DNA from 3 places in the Vulcanococcus sp. DEBay_Sum22DG08_74 genome. Region 1 is predicted to be linked to each of the others. Evidence: predicted binding sites of a transcription regulator. Region 1 holds the regulator's gene; each other region holds the start of a gene.

What was found. The regulator NtcA, encoded in region 1, controls nitrogen genes in cyanobacteria. The targets are predictions, from matches to a motif close to GTANCNNNNGNTAC.
Region 2: QZ184_RS07670 (ferredoxin--nitrite reductase) is a predicted target of NtcA. The motif match lies at 1,631-1,644, and genes of this name have one in related genera.
Region 3: QZ184_RS09615 (DUF4278 domain-containing protein) is a predicted target of NtcA. The motif match lies at 3,454-3,467, and genes of this name have one in related genera.

Annotation. Positions count from the first base shown of each region.
Region 1 is NZ_JAFMKL010000018.1:13,840-19,148, forward strand. Features, by position in the region: gene thyX (FAD-dependent thymidylate synthase) at 1-255, shown strand, start outside; gene dcd (dCTP deaminase) at 259-852, opposite strand; gene QZ184_RS03985 (cob(I)yrinic acid a,c-diamide adenosyltransferase) at 852-1,430, opposite strand; gene rph (ribonuclease PH) at 1,548-2,282, shown strand; gene ntcA (global nitrogen regulator NtcA) at 2,347-3,087, shown strand; gene QZ184_RS04000 (DUF3084 domain-containing protein) at 3,163-4,344, shown strand; gene QZ184_RS04005 (resolvase) at 4,341-4,778, shown strand; gene QZ184_RS04010 (DUF3146 family protein) at 4,775-5,032, opposite strand; gene pth (aminoacyl-tRNA hydrolase) at 5,039-5,309, opposite strand, start outside.
Region 2 is NZ_JAFMKL010000060.1:3,037-8,345, forward strand. Features, by position in the region: gene cobA (uroporphyrinogen-III C-methyltransferase) at 1-725, opposite strand, end outside; gene QZ184_RS07660 (hypothetical protein) at 722-1,270, opposite strand; gene QZ184_RS07665 (hypothetical protein) at 1,397-1,576, shown strand; gene QZ184_RS07670 (ferredoxin--nitrite reductase) at 1,789-3,360, shown strand; gene QZ184_RS07675 (formate/nitrite transporter family protein) at 3,677-4,567, shown strand; gene QZ184_RS07680 (hypothetical protein) at 4,571-5,309, shown strand, end outside.
Region 3 is NZ_JAFMKL010000102.1:571-5,879, forward strand. Features, by position in the region: partial or broken gene QZ184_RS09595 (SulP family inorganic anion transporter) at 1-289, opposite strand, end outside; gene QZ184_RS09600 (DUF389 domain-containing protein) at 399-1,508, shown strand; gene QZ184_RS09605 (calcium/sodium antiporter) at 1,565-2,650, shown strand; gene QZ184_RS09610 (hypothetical protein) at 2,647-2,865, opposite strand; gene QZ184_RS09615 (DUF4278 domain-containing protein) at 2,962-3,186, opposite strand; gene amt (ammonium transporter) at 3,544-5,004, shown strand; partial or broken gene QZ184_RS09625 (hypothetical protein) at 5,101-5,309, shown strand, end outside.

The sequences.
Region 1 (5,309 bases):
CGCGACATGCTCGCGGCGGGGTTCGCCGAGGAGCATGCCCGGGGCATCCTTCCCTTCGATTACCGCCAGCACTTCGTGGTGAGCTTCTCGCTGCGGGCGTTCCTGCACTTCATGGACCTGCGCGCCAAGCTCGATGCCCAGGAGGAAATCCGGGTGCTCTGCGATCTGATGTGGCCCCACCTCCAGGCCTGGGCCCCAGAGATCGCGGCTTGGTACGAGAAGACCCGCCTGCACAAGGCGCGCCTGGCCCCTTAGGGCTCAGACCTTGGCCAAGGTGACCCGCTCGGGCTGGTGCTGGTACTTGCCAGCCCGGTCCTTGTAGGTCGTCTCGCAGGGATCGCCCTCGAAGAAGAGCAGCTGGCAAATGCCCTCGTTGGCATAGATGCGGCAGTCCGCGCCGGAGGAATTGCTGAACTCCAGGGTCAGGTGACCTTCCCAACTGGCCTCAGCTGGGGTGGTGTTGACGATGATCCCCAGGCGGGCATAGGTGCTCTTGCCCAGGCAAATCACGGTGATGTTGGGAGGGACGCACATCTTCTCGAGCGCCACACCCAAGCCGTAGGAGTGGGCCGGGAGGATGAAGTACGAGCCGTCCTCGTCCTCGTGCAGGGGCACCGGCTCCAGGTTGGCGGGGTTGAAGCGCTTGGGATTCATGATCGTTCCGGGGACGTGCCGGAAGATCAGGAACTCCTGCGGGGAGAGGCGCAGGTCGTAGCCGTAGGACGAGCAGCCAAAGCTGAGAACCGGCTTTTCGCTGTTCTCCGGATCGAGATGGCGAACCAGCTGCGGCTGAAAGGGCTCGAGCATGCCCAAGGCGGCCTGCTCGTTGATCCAACGGTCGTTTTTGAGCATCAGAAACCTCGGCGCAGCTGGGTGACCTGATCGGCCATGGCCAACAGAGCGGTGGGCATGGAGGGCCCCGTCAGGATCACATCCAGGTGGGACGGCCGCTGCTCCAGGGCTGAAACGACCTCCGCCTCGGACAAGTAGCCCAATTCGACGGCCAGGCCCAACTCATCGAGCACCAACTGATCCAGCTGACCGCTCAGCAGCTGCTCACGGGTGTACGCCCAGATCTCGCGCACAGCCTCGACATCGGCCTGGGAGGCCGGCACGGGCTCAGCCAGGCAACCCGCCACGGCTGGCCTCAGCCACTGAAGGCGGCCACAGAGCCACACACTGCGCTCCAGACCCTGATCGACCCCACCTTTGAGGAATTGGCTCACCAGAACGCGGCTACCAAGCCCGGCACTGCGCAGGGCCTGACTGAACACCCCACTGAAGCTGCCGCGGAAGGGAGCGGTGTGCACCTGAAGCTGCCCCTCCTGCTGGGCCGCCAGGCGCACGCTGCGAGCGGGGGCCGACGCCGGGACCACAGCCAACGGACGCAGGTGTCCAGCACGGGGAGTGGCTGCAATGCTGGCCGTCATCGAGTGCATGGCTGCCGCTTGGGATCCTGAATGTAGCGGCGTTAGGCCGTCCGGCAAGCAACAAGCACTACCTGTAGTGCAAACACCCGTACCATCGAGGCACTGAGCCAGCCCGCGATGAGCAGCACCCAACCCAGGCGGGACGGCCGCAGCGCAACGGACCTGCGCAGCACGCGCTTCGCTTGGGATCCGATGGGCTTCGCCCTGAGCTCCGTCACGGTGTACACGGGCAAGACGGCGGTGATCTGCAGCGTTTGCTTAGAGGAGGGTGTTCCGAAGTGGCGTAAAGGCTCCGGCAAGGGCTGGCTGAGTGCCGACTACCGGCTGCTCCCCGCCAGCACCCCCAGTCGGCAGCCACGGGAGCTAATGAAACTCTCCGGTCGCACCCAAGAAATCCAACGCCTCATCGCCCGCAGCCTCAGGGCCTGCCTGGATTTGGAGGTTCTGGGGGAGCGGACCCTGCAAATCGACTGTGACGTCCTTCAAGCCGATGCCGGCACCCGCACCGCAAGCATCACTGGAGCCTGGGCCGCCTTAGCCCTCGGCCTGCAACGCCTGGAGCAGCGCGGAGTGCTGGAACGATCGCCCCTGGTGGGGCAGGTGGCGGCGGTTTCCGTTGGCCTCGTGGATGGCGCCGCACTCCTCGATCTCGACTACAGCGAGGACAGCCGAGCAGAGGTCGATCTGAACGTGGTGATGAATCAAGAGCAACATTTGCTCGAAATTCAAGGCACTGCCGAGGGCGCACCCTTCAGTCGCCAACAGCTTTCCAGCCTGGTTGACCTAGCGGAAAGCGGCATCGATCAACTGATGCAGGCCCAGAAGCAGGCCTTGGCAGAGGCAGCAAATTAGTTTCAATGGCTACAGGGCGGCCCTGGACTGATCCGTAGGTTCCAGGCAACTCAGTCGCGCTGAAATGGTCGTGGCAACGCAAGGATTCAGCCGCTACTCCCCTAGCCCTACGACCGGTACGTCAGTGATCGCACCGATCGCGGGGAGTCCCCTGCCGCCCAATGCCACGCTGCTGGATGTCATCCGGGGCCTGAGCGGTAGCACCACCGAGATCGTTGAGCGCGGCAAAACAATCTTTTTCCCCGGCGACCCCGCCGAAAAGGTTTATCTGCTGAAGCGGGGTGCGGTCCGGCTCTCCAGGGTCTACGAATCCGGCGAGGAAATCACCGTGGCACTGCTGCGGGAGAACAGCCTCTTCGGCGTGCTGTCTCTACTCACGGGCCAGCGTTCGGACCGCTTCTATCACTCGATTGCCTTTACTCGCGTCGAGCTGGTGACGGCTCCCGCCACCTCCGTCCGCAAGGCGATCGAACAAGACCCGGCGGTTGGTCTACTGCTTCTGCAGGGTCTCTCCTCTCGGATCCTGCAAACCGAGACCATGATCGAAACCCTCACCCACCGCGACATGTCCTCGCGACTGGTGAGTTTCCTGCTGGTGCTGTGCCGCGACTTTGGTGTACCCAGCAGCGAAGGAATCACGATCGACCTGCGCCTCTCCCACCAGGCCATCGCCGAAGCAATCGGATCGACCCGCGTCACGATCACCCGTCTCCTGGGCGACCTCCGCAACGACGGCCTAGTGCAAATCGACCGCAAAAAAATCACCGTCTTCGATCCGTTGGCCCTCGCCAAACGCTTCAGCTAAACGGCTGAACTGGTGGCCGATCCCAGCTGCGTTCCAAGCCACCGCAACCGATACTGATCGTCGTCGCCCAACGTCGTGTCCGGCTGGATCCTGATCCTGGCGTTGCTGATCCTCGGGGGAGTGCTCTCCACCCTGGGGGATCGCTTGGGATCCAAGGTCGGCAAGGCGCGGCTGAGCCTGTTCCGGTTGCGGCCCAAGAAGACCGCCGTGGTGATCACGGTGCTGACCGGCAGCTTGATCAGTGCCATCTCCCTCGGGCTGATGCTGCTCGTCAGTGATCGCTTGCGCACGGGGCTCTTCGAACTCGATCAGATCGAACAGCGCCTGCGGGACAGCCGCGATGCCCTGAGCTCAAGTCGCAAGGACCTGGCCCAAAGTCGGAGCGCCCTGCGCAGCGCAGAGAACGAGCGCAGCGAGGCCCAACGCCAACTCAAGGTGGTGGCCGAGCAGGCCAGCCGGCTGCAGAAGGAACTGGCTCCCCTGATGGAGCAACGCAAACAACTGGAGGCCGAGCGCGACCGCCTCAGCCGTGACATCGCCGCGAAGGATTCCGATCTCCAGCGCAACCGCACTGAGCTCGCCAAGCTCAACAGCAAGATCAAAAGCAGCAGCCAAGAGCTCGAGCGTCTCGAACGCAACCTGATTGCCCTACGTCAGGGTGATGTGGTGATCAGCAGTGGCCAAATCCTGGAGGTGGCCAAGGTGCGGATCGAGAAGCCAAGCCAGGCCCGAGACGTGATCCACGCCCTGCTGCAGCGCACGAATTTGAACGTCTACCAGCGCGTGCTGCCAGGCGAAACACCGAACCGTCAAATCCTGTTGGTGCCGCGCAGCGACATCAGCAAATTGGAGACCACCCTCAGCAAACGAGGCGAGTGGGTCGTGAGTCTGATCTCAGCGGCCAATGTGCTCAAAGGGGAGCGTCAGGTCGTGGCATTCCCGGATGTCAGACCCAACAAACGGGTGGTGCGTAGTGGAGAACAACTGGCCACCACCGTGCTGGAGGCCGATGAGCGCTCCCCGGATCAGGTGCGTAGCCGTCTGAACCTGCTCCTGGCAGCAGCCTTTACCCGAGCGCAACGTCAAGGGGCCCTGGCCAACGGCCTGCAATTTGACCCAGCACGCCTCAATCAACTGGCTGAGGCCCTCGTCAACCGCCCCCTGGGCGAGACCGCCAAGCTCGAGGCCGTCTCCAGAGGCAACAGTGATCTGGCCGACCCGATTGCCGTCGACATTCGCTGGCAGCGCCCGCAATGACTTGGATCGGACTCGATCCCGGCCGCAGCAAATGCGGCTTGGTGCGCTCTGACCACAGCACAGGCCAGGTCGACGTCGCGGCCGTGCTCTCCCCGGAAGAGTGCTTCAAGCAGATTGCGATCTGGCGAGAACGTCCGGGTCTTGAGGGTGTTGTGCTCGGCGATGGCACGGGCAGCAAGCACTGGCAGCGGCAACTCAACGACCTGGGCCTGGCTATCCAGGTCATCCCTGAAGCGGGAACCACCCTGGCCGCACGAGCCCGCTACTGGCAGCTGGAGCCCCCAAGGGGCTGGCGGCGATTGCTTCCCGAGGGCCTGAGGTTGCCCCCACGGGACTACGACGATGTCGTGGCTCAACTCTTGCTGGAGCGCCATTGGGGAACGGAGCTCAAGCGGGAACCTGGCTTGGTCGTCTTGCGCCAGCTCGCTGCCTAAAACTTGGCCCGCACGCTGAAGGCGTAGTCCCCACCCGCCTCCAGCTGGTAGTCCGTTTTCAACAGGAAGCGCAGCAACGCGTCCTGGATCAAGGCCCGGCCCAGGGAGGGCTCCACCTGCAGCTCGCCGCGGTCAAAGAACCAGGCGAACGTCCACTCGAACCCTCCAGCGCTGACCTCACCCTCCAGCACCCGCTGGCTAAAGCTTTGGCGCAGCACCCGCAATTGCGCCGTTGTCGTGGGGAGGCGACTCACGCGGACTCAGGCAGTGGGTTGCTCGACCAGCTTGGCGGCAGAGGGAGCAACAAAACCGTTGAGCCTGTTACCAGCCCGCTCAAACCCCAGGCGCTGAATCAGATCCAGACCAGCCAAGACCTCATCGATGACCTCCTCGAGCACCGGCTGTTCGGCGACGGCAAAGCGGCCGAGGACGTGGCCGACAGTGCGCTGCTTACGCTCCACCGGATTCAAGGCCGGAGCGCCAATCCCGATGCGCAAGCGGGGGAACTCTTGGCCACCGAGATGGGCAATG
Region 2 (5,309 bases), on a different contig from region 1:
CTGACGACATCGCCAATCACCACGATGGACGGGGAGGCCAGCTCCGCCTCCTGAACGGCTGCAGCCAAACCACCCAAGGTGGAGACCACCACCTTCTGCCCCCGCACCGTGCCTTGCTGCACCGCCGCAGCAGGGGTTGAGGCGTCCAGGCCGCCGGCAATCAACTCCTCACAGATATGGGGCAGGTTGTGCAGGCCCATGTAGATCACCAGGCCATCACTGCTGCGGGCTAAGCCGCGCCAGTCCACCCCAGGACGACGCTTATCAATCTCCTCGTGACCGGTCACGAAGGTGACGGAACTGCCGGCACGGCGGTGGGTCACGGGAATGCCGACATAGGCAGGGGCGGCGATCCCAGCCGTCACCCCGGGAACCACCTCAACGGCGATCCCATGACGCTCGAGGTGGGCTGCCTCCTCACCGCCACGACCAAAGAGAAAGGGATCCCCACCCTTCAGGCGCACCACGCAGCGATGGCGCTTGGCCATCTCCACCAGCACGGCATTGGTGCTGGGTTGGGGCACAGAGTGATGGCCCCGGCGCTTACCAACGAAGTGCTGCTCGGCACCGTCCGGCACCAAGGCCAAGACCTCGCGCGGCACCAGTGAGTCATAGACCAGGGCATCGCACTGGCTGAGCAAACGCTGGGCCTTGACCGTCAGGAGGTCGGGATCACCGGGACCAGCCCCCACCAGATACACCTTGCCGGCAACGTCAGCGGTCATGGCAGATCGAGCAGGAGGTTGAACAAGAACTGACGGGTGGCCGGACGCTCCAGCAGCGCCAGACAGGGGGAGACGTCCGTCCGTAGGTGGGCCGTCATCCGATTGGGCGCAAGGGCCAAGGGCAATGCCGCCGCATCGCTCGGGGCGCTTCGGTCTGCACTTAAGCAGGGCACCCCCAAGTAGCGGCTCAGGGCCGAGAGGTAGCGATCCGCCACCCCTGGCCGAAGGGGATGGTGCAACACAGCCGGAGCATTCAGCGCGCGCAAATGCTCCAACCAGGGGCCCCAGGCCCCGAGGAAAGGAAGCGTGCACACCTGATGCCCTTCTCGGCGCAGCCGATCACGGATCCCCGGCACATCACTGCGGGCATGGCTGCCGGGCGTCAGCAGCAGGGGCACCAACAGCAGCGATTGCCCCTGGGGCAGCTCCAGAGGATCAGCCGTGAGGGCTTGCAACCAAACCGGAGCCTGACGGGCCTGGGCGAGATCGTTCAGCAGCTCAGTGATGACCTGGGGAATCTGCCCACCGGCGTGGCCGTGGACCACCAAGAACAAGGGCGACTGCCCAGCAGCGGAGGGCTTCGGTAGCAACGGCCACCGCCAGCACCCCGGGCCTGCTGATGGAGTCACATCCACCGGATTCATAGGAACACGATGCCAGCTGCCCGCCCCTTGCCCAGCTCCCGCCGCAGGCCCCAGAGCAGCTACGGACGCCCCCGCTACCGGGAGATGCAGCCCACCCCGCAATGGAGGCGCGAACTCGATGCCGACTTCGCCGCCATGGGCAAGGTCTGGCAAATGATTCGCAGTGGAGCGACGCGAATGCTGGGCGAAATCGGACGCCAATACTGAGCTGCGCGGGGCCGAAGAGCGAGACCATCAACCCGGAAGATGGGGCCCCTTTAGGTATCCGTTGACACCCTTTTCACCACTCCCCTTGGACGGCGTCGATCCGTAACAACGGCGACAAAGCAGTGCAGAGGGCGAGTGATTTGATTCCTCTCACTAGTCGTTCTTTGTTTTGGAAACGGCTCAGTTGCTGACTTCATCTGAACCGATTTCCCATGGTGGCGACGCCAACGATGTCCAACGCAAACGAGACACCCAGCGCACTACCGAGCTGGCTCGAAGGTAAAAAGCTCAATAAGATTGAGCAGAACAAAGCGGCCAAAGACGGCCTACTCGTCGGCAGCGAAATCGAGACGTTCGCCAAACTTGGATGGGAGAACGTCGATGAGACGGATCTTCAGCTGCGACTGAAGTGGTACGGAATGTTCTGGAGACCCAAAACTCCAGGGCTGTTCATGATGCGCCTGCGGGTTCCCAACGGGGTGATCTCCGCAGAGCAGCTTCGGGTCGTCGGCAACATCGTGGCTCGCTATGGCAGCAACGGAAGCGCCGACATCACCACGCGCCAAAACATCCAAATGCGCGGCATCCTCCTGGAGGACCTGCCCGAGATTCTGGGTCAACTCAAAGCGGTTGGCCTGACCACCATCCAATCGGCCTTCGACAACCCCAGGAACGTCACCGGAAATCCCATTGCCGGCATTGACCCCCTGGAGATTGTCGACACTCGCCCGTACACCCAGGAGCTCGAAAACTTCCTCACGAGCAACCACCAGGGCAACCCCGAGTTCTCCAACCTTCCGCGGAAGTGGAATACGGCTGTCGCTGGTGCACGCGACAACTTCCTGCTCCACAACGACATCGCCTTCCACCCCGTTGAGCGCAACGGCGAGATGGGCTTTGGCGTCTGGATCGGCGGCATCCTCTCCTCCCAGATGAATGCCTATGCCATTCCCTTGAACGCCTGGGTCAAACCAGATCAAATCTGCGCGATCACCGAAGCCGTGATCAAGATCTGGAGGGACAACGGAGAGCGGGACAAGCGCCCTAAGGGTCGCTTCCGCCTGTACCTCGACGAGGTTGGCCTGGAGGCTTTCCGGGCCATGGTGGAAGAACGCTTTGGTCCGCTGACCCCAGATCCAGGTTCAGTCTTCGACGCTGAACCCCGCTCCCACTACGGCATCCACCCGCAGAAGCAGCAGGACCTGCACTACGCCGGTGTCCATGTTCCCGTCGGACGCCTGCTGGCCGAAGACTTCCAAGACATTGCCGCCCTTGCCGAGCGCCATGGCGACGGCAGCGTGCGCCTGACGGAAGATCAAAACGTGATCTTTACCGGCATCAGCAGCGCTCAACTCCAGGCCTTTGAAACGGAACCACTGCTGCAGCGCTTCAGCCTGAACCCCAGCCACATTGCCGCTGGCACCGTCAGCTGCACCGGCAACAGCTACTGCAGCTTTGCCCTCACCAACACCAAGGATCAAGCCCTCGCTGCTGCTGAAGCGCTGGATCGTGAATTGGTCCTTCCGGAGGAACTGAAGATCCACTGGACGGGCTGCCCCAACACCTGCGGCCAGGCCTACATGGGCGCCATTGGTCTCACCGGAACCAAAACCAAACAGCCCGATGGCGGCATGGGCGAGGGCTACAACATCACCATTGGCGGCTCCCAAGGTGCCAACCCTCAAATCGGCGAGATGCACCGCAAAGGAGTTCCCGCCAGTGAAATCCAAGCGGTGCTGAAAGAGGTTCTCATTGAACAGTTTGGCGCCAAGCCCAGGACGTAAAAAGCCGCAGTCCGCACTACACATTTACCGGCATTTTTGAGACCAGGTGCTCCTTTCTTCTGAAGCCTGTCCTCAATCAGATCGCACCGTCTCACCCTCAACTTCGGACGCATGTCTTCATCAACGACGCAACAAAAGAGAGATGTCTTCTCTCGGTTTGTGAATTGGCTGAGCAGCAGTGGCACTGACAAAGCTGCCGTCAACAGGCCCCAAGGCAGCCAAGACATCATTTCTCGCTTGATGAACCGCATTAGCGGTTAATTCCCTTCCTCACACATCACTTGCAGAGCAAAACATGAGCGCGACAGCTTCACAGATGGACTATGTCCTACCCAACGAATTAGTCGACGGCATGATTGCTGCCGGCGGCAAAAAAGCAACCGTCAGCGTCAAGAACCTGCTGATCCGCGGTTTCTATTCCGGAGCCATCCTCGGTCTCGCCGTGATCCTGGCCCTGACCGTGGCCGCCCAGAGCAAGATGCCCTTCCTGGGCTCGCTGCTCTTCCCCTTCGGCTTCGCCAGCATCGTCCTCTTCGGCATGGAGCTGGTCACCGGCAACTTCGCCCTGCTGCCCATGAGCGTCTGGGCCGGCAAGGCGAGCTGGAGCGCCACCTTCCGCAACTGGGCCTGGGTCTGGATTGGCAACTTCATCGGCACCGCCGTTGTTGCCCTGATCATGTGGGCCAGCCTGACCAGCGCCGGCACCGTTGAGCCCCTGGCCGCTGCCGACGGCGGTAAGGGCTGGCAGGTTGTGGCCGCCACGATCATCAAGCTCAACAAGCTGAATGTGGTCACCAAGTACGAAGCCCTTGGCAGCACTGGCTTCTTCCTGGCCTTCCTGCGGGGCATGGTCGCCAACTGGCTGGTCTGCCTGGGCGTGACCATGGCCCTGGTGAGCAAGAGCGTTCCCGGCAAGCTGCTGGCCTGCTGGCTGCCGATCACGGCCTTCCAAACGATGGGCATGGAGCACATCGTGGTGAACCAGTTCCTGCATACCGCCGGCCCCCTGCTGGGCTCCGGTGTGTCCTTCGGCAAGGTGATCGTCTGGAACTTCATCCCCGTCACCCTCGGCAACATCGTGGGCGGGATGGTCTTCATCGGGATGCTCTTCTACAGCACCCACCGCACCAAGATGCCCAACGTTCTCCCCAGTGAGCACGACGACAAGCTGGAGCGGGAACTGGCCGCCGAGCTGGGGGCTCGCTGATCAATGGGACTCGCTGTCGCCCCTGCCTCTGACCTTCTTCAGCCCCATGAGGAAGCTGCTCTGAGCGAGCGGCTCGGACGCTGGCGGCGGCAGCCCCTCACCCCTGAAGAACTGAGCGCTCTGCTGCCTCGGGTCTCCGATCCCACCCTTGCCCTCAGCCTGGCTGAGCGGCTGGGGATGGCCGGACCCGAGGCCATTGCCTTGATCCTTCCCCTCTGCCAATCGCAGGGCATTTCTCTGCCCCTCATTCGCGCCCTGGGGATCTGTCATCACCCCCAGGCCTGCACCCAACTCCTGGCCTGGCTGCCAGAGGCCGGACCCCTGGAGCCCGATGTGCTCGAAGCCCTCGGCTGCTGGGGCAATCTGATCGATTTCAGAATCATCGAATCAGCGCTGAGCGCCCCGGGCCAGAGCCATCGCCTGGCAGGCCTCAGCCTGCTGACCTTCCGCAATCGCAGCCTGACGGCCGAGGAGGTCCTACGCCTGACGACGCCTCTGCTGCAGGACTTTCGCGCCGATGTGGTGATTGCCACGATCAAGCTGCTGCAACGGCGCAACGAACCCAGCGTCTTAGCTGCCATTCGCGGCTGCATCAGCACCGAAGCTCTGCCCCGCGTCGCTGAAGCGGCACTCCAGGCCCTCGGTTGCATCGGCAGCCTGGAATGCTGCCAGCAGCTGCTGGAGCTTCGAGGCGAATTGGCTGGCACAGCCTTAGAAGAGCCGCTGCAGCGTCAACTCAAGG
Region 3 (5,309 bases), on a different contig from region 1:
CCGTCAAGCTCGCGATCACGGCCGTCATCACCACGGTCATGGGACCGGTGGGTTCGGAGATCAGGCTGGGGGTTCCGCCAAAGAGGGCCGCGAACAGGCCCACCAGCACCGCACCCCAGAGGCCGGCAGCTGCCCCGGCTCCTGAGGCGACGCCGAAGGCCAGGGCCATCGGTAGGGCGATCACAGCGGCCGTGACGCCGCCAAAGAGATCCCCTTTGATGTTGTTGGTGCTGATCTGATTCAGCAGGCGAAAACTTGACGCACGTTGGGACGTCGACGCCGGGGTCATGACCACTGTCAATGGGGCCAAAACGCTACGTCTGAGCCGAATCGATTGGGGCTTTGCCGGCAGGGCGTTAGCGAATCGGTCATCCTGAGCCCAGGACTTTGCGCGAGCCATGGGCGAGCCCACACCCCTGGCGTTCCTGGAGGCCAGCTTTGAGCGGGAAGCCCGCCTGGATCAGTCCTATGTGGTGCTCACGGTTGCGGCGAGCCTGATCGCCACCCTGGGACTGTTGGCGGACAGCGCCGCGGTGGTGATCGGGGCAATGTTGATTGCCCCCTGGATCCTGCCCCTGCGCAGTGCCTCCTTCGCGATCCTGGAGGGACGACTGGCCCTGGTGGGCCGTGCGTTGCTGACCCTGGCCGTGGGCGTCGGCATCACGGTGCTGACCTCAGCGGCCCTGGGTTGGGTGGCCAACCTGCCAGTCCTGGGCGATGAGGTCCTGGGGCGCACCACGCCGAACCTGCTGGATTTGGGCATTGCTTTGGTGGCGGGATCGATCGCGACCTACGGCCGCCTCAAGCCGGAGGCGGTGTCATCCGTTGCAGGCACGGCGATTGCGGTGGCCTTGGTGCCTCCGGTCTGTGTCCTGGGCCTGTTGCTGTCGCTTCAGCAGTGGGAACCGGCCAGGGGCGCAGCCCTGCTGTTTGCCGCCAACCTGCTGGGCATTCTTTCGGGGGGATTGCTCACCTTGGTGGCCACCCAGGCGAGCCTGCGCCAGCAGCTCTTCCGCAGTCAGATGGGTCTGGTGAGCCTGCTCCTGACGGGACTGCTGCTGATTCCGCTGACCGGTGGCTTTGTGACGCTGCTGGGACAAGCCCAACAGCGTCAGGCCCTTCAGGAGGTGGAGCGGGCCATCACCGAGAGCCTGCGCCAACGCACCATCACCTTGGGTAAGGATTCAGAACTCACCGACGTCAAGATCGATTGGACGCAAAACCCCCCTTTGATCAAGGCGGCAGTTCGGGTGAGTCGCCCCAACCTGCCCACCCCGAAACAGGTTGCGGCGGTTCAGGACTTCATCAACAGGACGCAAAAATTCCGCTACCGCCTTTTGGTCCAGCGGGTCTCCATTGACGTGATCGGTCCTGAGACCGAACCCAACCCCGAACCCACCCCCGTGGAAGAACCCCAAGAGGTGGTTCCAGAGAAAGCTGAGCCGGCCGGCATCACCCCTGCTCCAGCGGTCGCCCCGCCGCCCGCGGCTCCGGCCGTGCCGGGGTAACGGCCTGAAGACATTTCGGCTGTTCTGTGCACAATTGGGCCAGTCCGCTGCTGGCCATGCCTGACGCCCTCACCTTTCTGGAGATCGTCGCGGGCATCTTGCTCCTCTTTGGCGGGGGCGAGTTGTTTGTGGCCGGCGCGGTAGCCCTGTCTTTGTTGCTGGGCATTCCTCAGATCGTCATCGGCCTGACGGTCGTTGCCTTTGGCACCAGCGCACCTGAACTGTTTGTGAGCTTGCTCTCGACCCTGCAGGGAAATTCCGGCGGGGACTCGATTGCCGTTAGCAACGTTCTGGGCTCCAACATCTTCAACGTGATGGTGGTGTTGGGCGCCAGCGCGGCCATTACCTCCCTACGCGTTCGTAGTCGCTTGGTGCGGCGGGATGTGCCGCTGCTCATCGCTGTGTCGATGGCCACCTGGGCGATGGCCTCATCCGGGAGCTTCTCCTGGGTTGCGGGTCTGGCTCTGTTGACGGCACTGGTGATCACCCTGGTCTGGGAGGTGCGCTCGGCGCGGGAAGACCACCAGGACGGTCTTGATGACATTGATGCGGAAGGGGCCTCCACCACACCCGTGGCCATCGTCAAATTGGCCCTGGGTCTGGTGTTGCTGGTGGTGGGCTCCCAGGTTCTGATCAAAGGCGCCATCGCTGCGGCCCAGACCCTCGGGGTGAGTGAGGCGGTGATCGGTCTGACAATCGTTTCAGCTGGCACCTCGATGCCTGAACTGGTGACGTCCCTGGTGGCGGCTTACCGGGGTAAGGCGGATCTTGCCATCGGCAACGTGGTGGGCAGCAACCTGCTCAACCAGCTCTTGATCCTGGGTCTGTGCGCCCTGCTCTCGGGTCAGGACGGACTGTTGGTCAGCCCTGAGCTGTTGCGCCGTGATTTCCCAGTGATGGTGCTGACGACCTTGGCCTGCCTGCCGATTTTCTGGAGTGGCGGCGTGATCAATCGCCTCGAGGGGTGGCTCTTGCTTGGCGCCTACGGCCTCTACTTGGTTGAGCAGATCCTCAGCAGTACGGCGGCTCCGGGTATTGATGAATTCCGCTTGTTCGTCTTGGTGGCAGCTCTGCCCCTGGTGTTGGTCTTCCTGACTTGGACCTCACTGCGCTGGATGCAACAGCGCAGGAGCGCTGGCTAGGAGCAGACGACGCTCGGGAGCATGGACACGCTGACCCCTGCGGCGGTGGCGTCGTTGTAGAGGCTTTCGCTGCTCTGGCGGTTCAGATTGACCTGTCCTGAGCAGATCAAGTCCCAGGTTTCATCGGCGAAGTGGGTTTGCAGCCAGAGCATCCCCATCACCGTGCGGTGCTTGAGGTTGTAGCTCTCTCCGACGGACGTCAGGGTGATGTCCATGGCCCACAAAAAAACCTCCCCCTATTGGAGGGGGAGGCGTTGGACGCTGATGTATCAACGCGAACCAAAACCAAAAGCCTTGGTTTTGGGGCGGAATCAGCCTTGGTTGACCTGGGAAGCGGCCTCGGCCTGACGGTGGTGGTAGTGCTGCCCGCGGTACTGCAGATCGACAGCGGTGTCGACTGAAGCCGCTTCGTGGCGGAGGGGCGCTTCGAAATGTTGGCCGCGGTAGGCGTGCTCAACGGGAGCGCTGGTGGGCTGTTCGTGGTTGGCGTTGTCGTAGGTGACGCCGCGGTACTGGAGTTTGCTCATGGTGGTCATCGGGCCTCGAAGGGTTGGCTGGTTGTCCGCTTCGTGGGAAGGAGCGTTGCTTCGCCTCGCGGTGGGCTACTTCCGGTGGAGCCAGGCCCAAAGGGGGCTCACTCAACGTTTTGTCCTTCTGCAGCATTTCTAGCTGATGAAGAATGTTCAGAGTGAACAAAAGCCTCTTTTTTGTCTTTTTTGTAATAGTTACTGTGGCCCGTTGAACGTTTTTTCTTCACTTTCCTTCTGCTGCCATAGCGCAATTCCTGATGGACTTGCGAATTGGTAGCGAATGCAACCTTGACGGTGGTCTGTGATGCGGAACATTGGCACCTAATGGCGGTAATCCGTCATCCACCCAGCGACTGCTTTTTGATGACTGTTGCTTCTCCTGTCTCTCGGCCTCGGTCGAAGAGCCTGCAGGAAGCGAGCTTGCTGGAGGCTCCTCAGCTTCTGCTCCGCAAGGTGCGAGGACTGTCCTCCGGCCGTTCGCTGACCTGGCTGGCTTGTGTGCCTCTGGCTCTTTTCGGCCTGGGCGTGTTCAACCTTTCGGCCCGCGCCGCTGAGCTCCCCGAGCTCAACGCAGCGTTCCTGGCCAACAACATGTGGCTCCTGGTGGCCACGATCCTGGTGATCTTCATGAACGCCGGTTTCGCCATGGTCGAAGCCGGGATGTGTCGCCAGAAGAACGCCGTCAACATCCTTGCCAAGAACCTGTTCGTGTTCGCCCTCGCGGTGACCGCCTACTGGTTCATTGGTTATTCGCTGATGTACGGCGGATCCCTGGTGGATGGCTGGCTTTATTTCAACGGCCTCTTCTTTGACCCCACCGTCACCGCTGAGATGGTGACCGAGGGAGCCTTGGTTCCCACCGTTGACTTCCTGTTCCAGGCTGCCTTCGCCGGCACCGCCGCCACGATCGTTTCTGGCCTCGTGGCTGAGCGCGTCAAGTTCGGCGAGTTCGTGATCTTCGCGCTGGTTCTGACTGCTGTTATCTACCCGGTCTCCGGTTCCTGGCAGTGGAATGGCGGCTGGCTGAGCGAGCTGGGCTTCATTGATTTCGCTGGCTCCTCGATCGTCCACTCCGTGGGTGCTTGGGCCGGCCTGGTGGGCGCCATGCTGCTTGGCCCCCGCATCGGCAAGTTCGTGGGCGGTAAGCCCCAGGCCATCCCCGGCCACAACATGTCGATTGCAACCCTGGGTGCCCTGATCCTCTGGATCGGCTGGTACGGCTTCAACCCCGGCTCTGAGCTGGCGATGGACCAGTACGTGCCCTACGTGGCTGTGACCACCACCCTGGCGGCTGCCGGTGGCGCCATCGCTGCCACCATCGTCTCCACCCTGACTTCGGGCAAGCCCGACCTGACGATGATCATCAACGGCATCCTGGCCGGTCTGGTGAGCATCACTGCCGGTTGCGGCAACATGACCCTGGTGGGCTCCTGGGTCGCTGGTGCCGTCGGCGGCATCATCGTTGTCTTCGCAGTCTCCGCACTGGATGCCTCTGGCATTGACGATCCCGTCGGCGCCTTCTCCGTCCACGGTGTGTGCGGCGTCTGGGGCACCCTCGTCATCGGCCTCTGGGGCGTTGATGGCATGGACGTCGGTTCTGCAGGCCTTGGCCTCTTCAATGGCGGCGGCTTCAGCCAGCTCGGCATTCAGGCCCTGGGCTGTGCGGCCTACGCCATCTGGACCCTGGTCACCTGCTGGATTGCTTGGTCCGTGATCGGCGGCCTCTTCGGCGGCATCCGCGTCACTGAGCAGGAAGAGATCGAAGGTCTCGACATCGGTGAGCACGGCATGGAGGCTTACCCCGATTTCGCTTCGGCGAAGTGATCCTCTGAGCTCTGCTCGATGGGCCCGCTTCGGCGGGCCTTTTTTATTGCCTCAGGGCCTTGGCTGGCAGCATGGACGGGCCCAAGGGTGCCGCTTTTGCCCTGCCCCCGCTGCGGTGCGCGCTTGCTCACCAAAACCGAGGAGCGCCCTCCGCGCTTGGTTTGCGTGGACTGCCGGCAGGTCTTGCCCCAGTCGGTCCAGGTGCCGCTCATCACCCTGGTGGTGCGTCACTTTTTGGGCGTGATGCTGCTGCTGGGCCTCGTGGTGGTTCCACTGCTGGTGATGAGTCTTTCGCCCTGGATTGA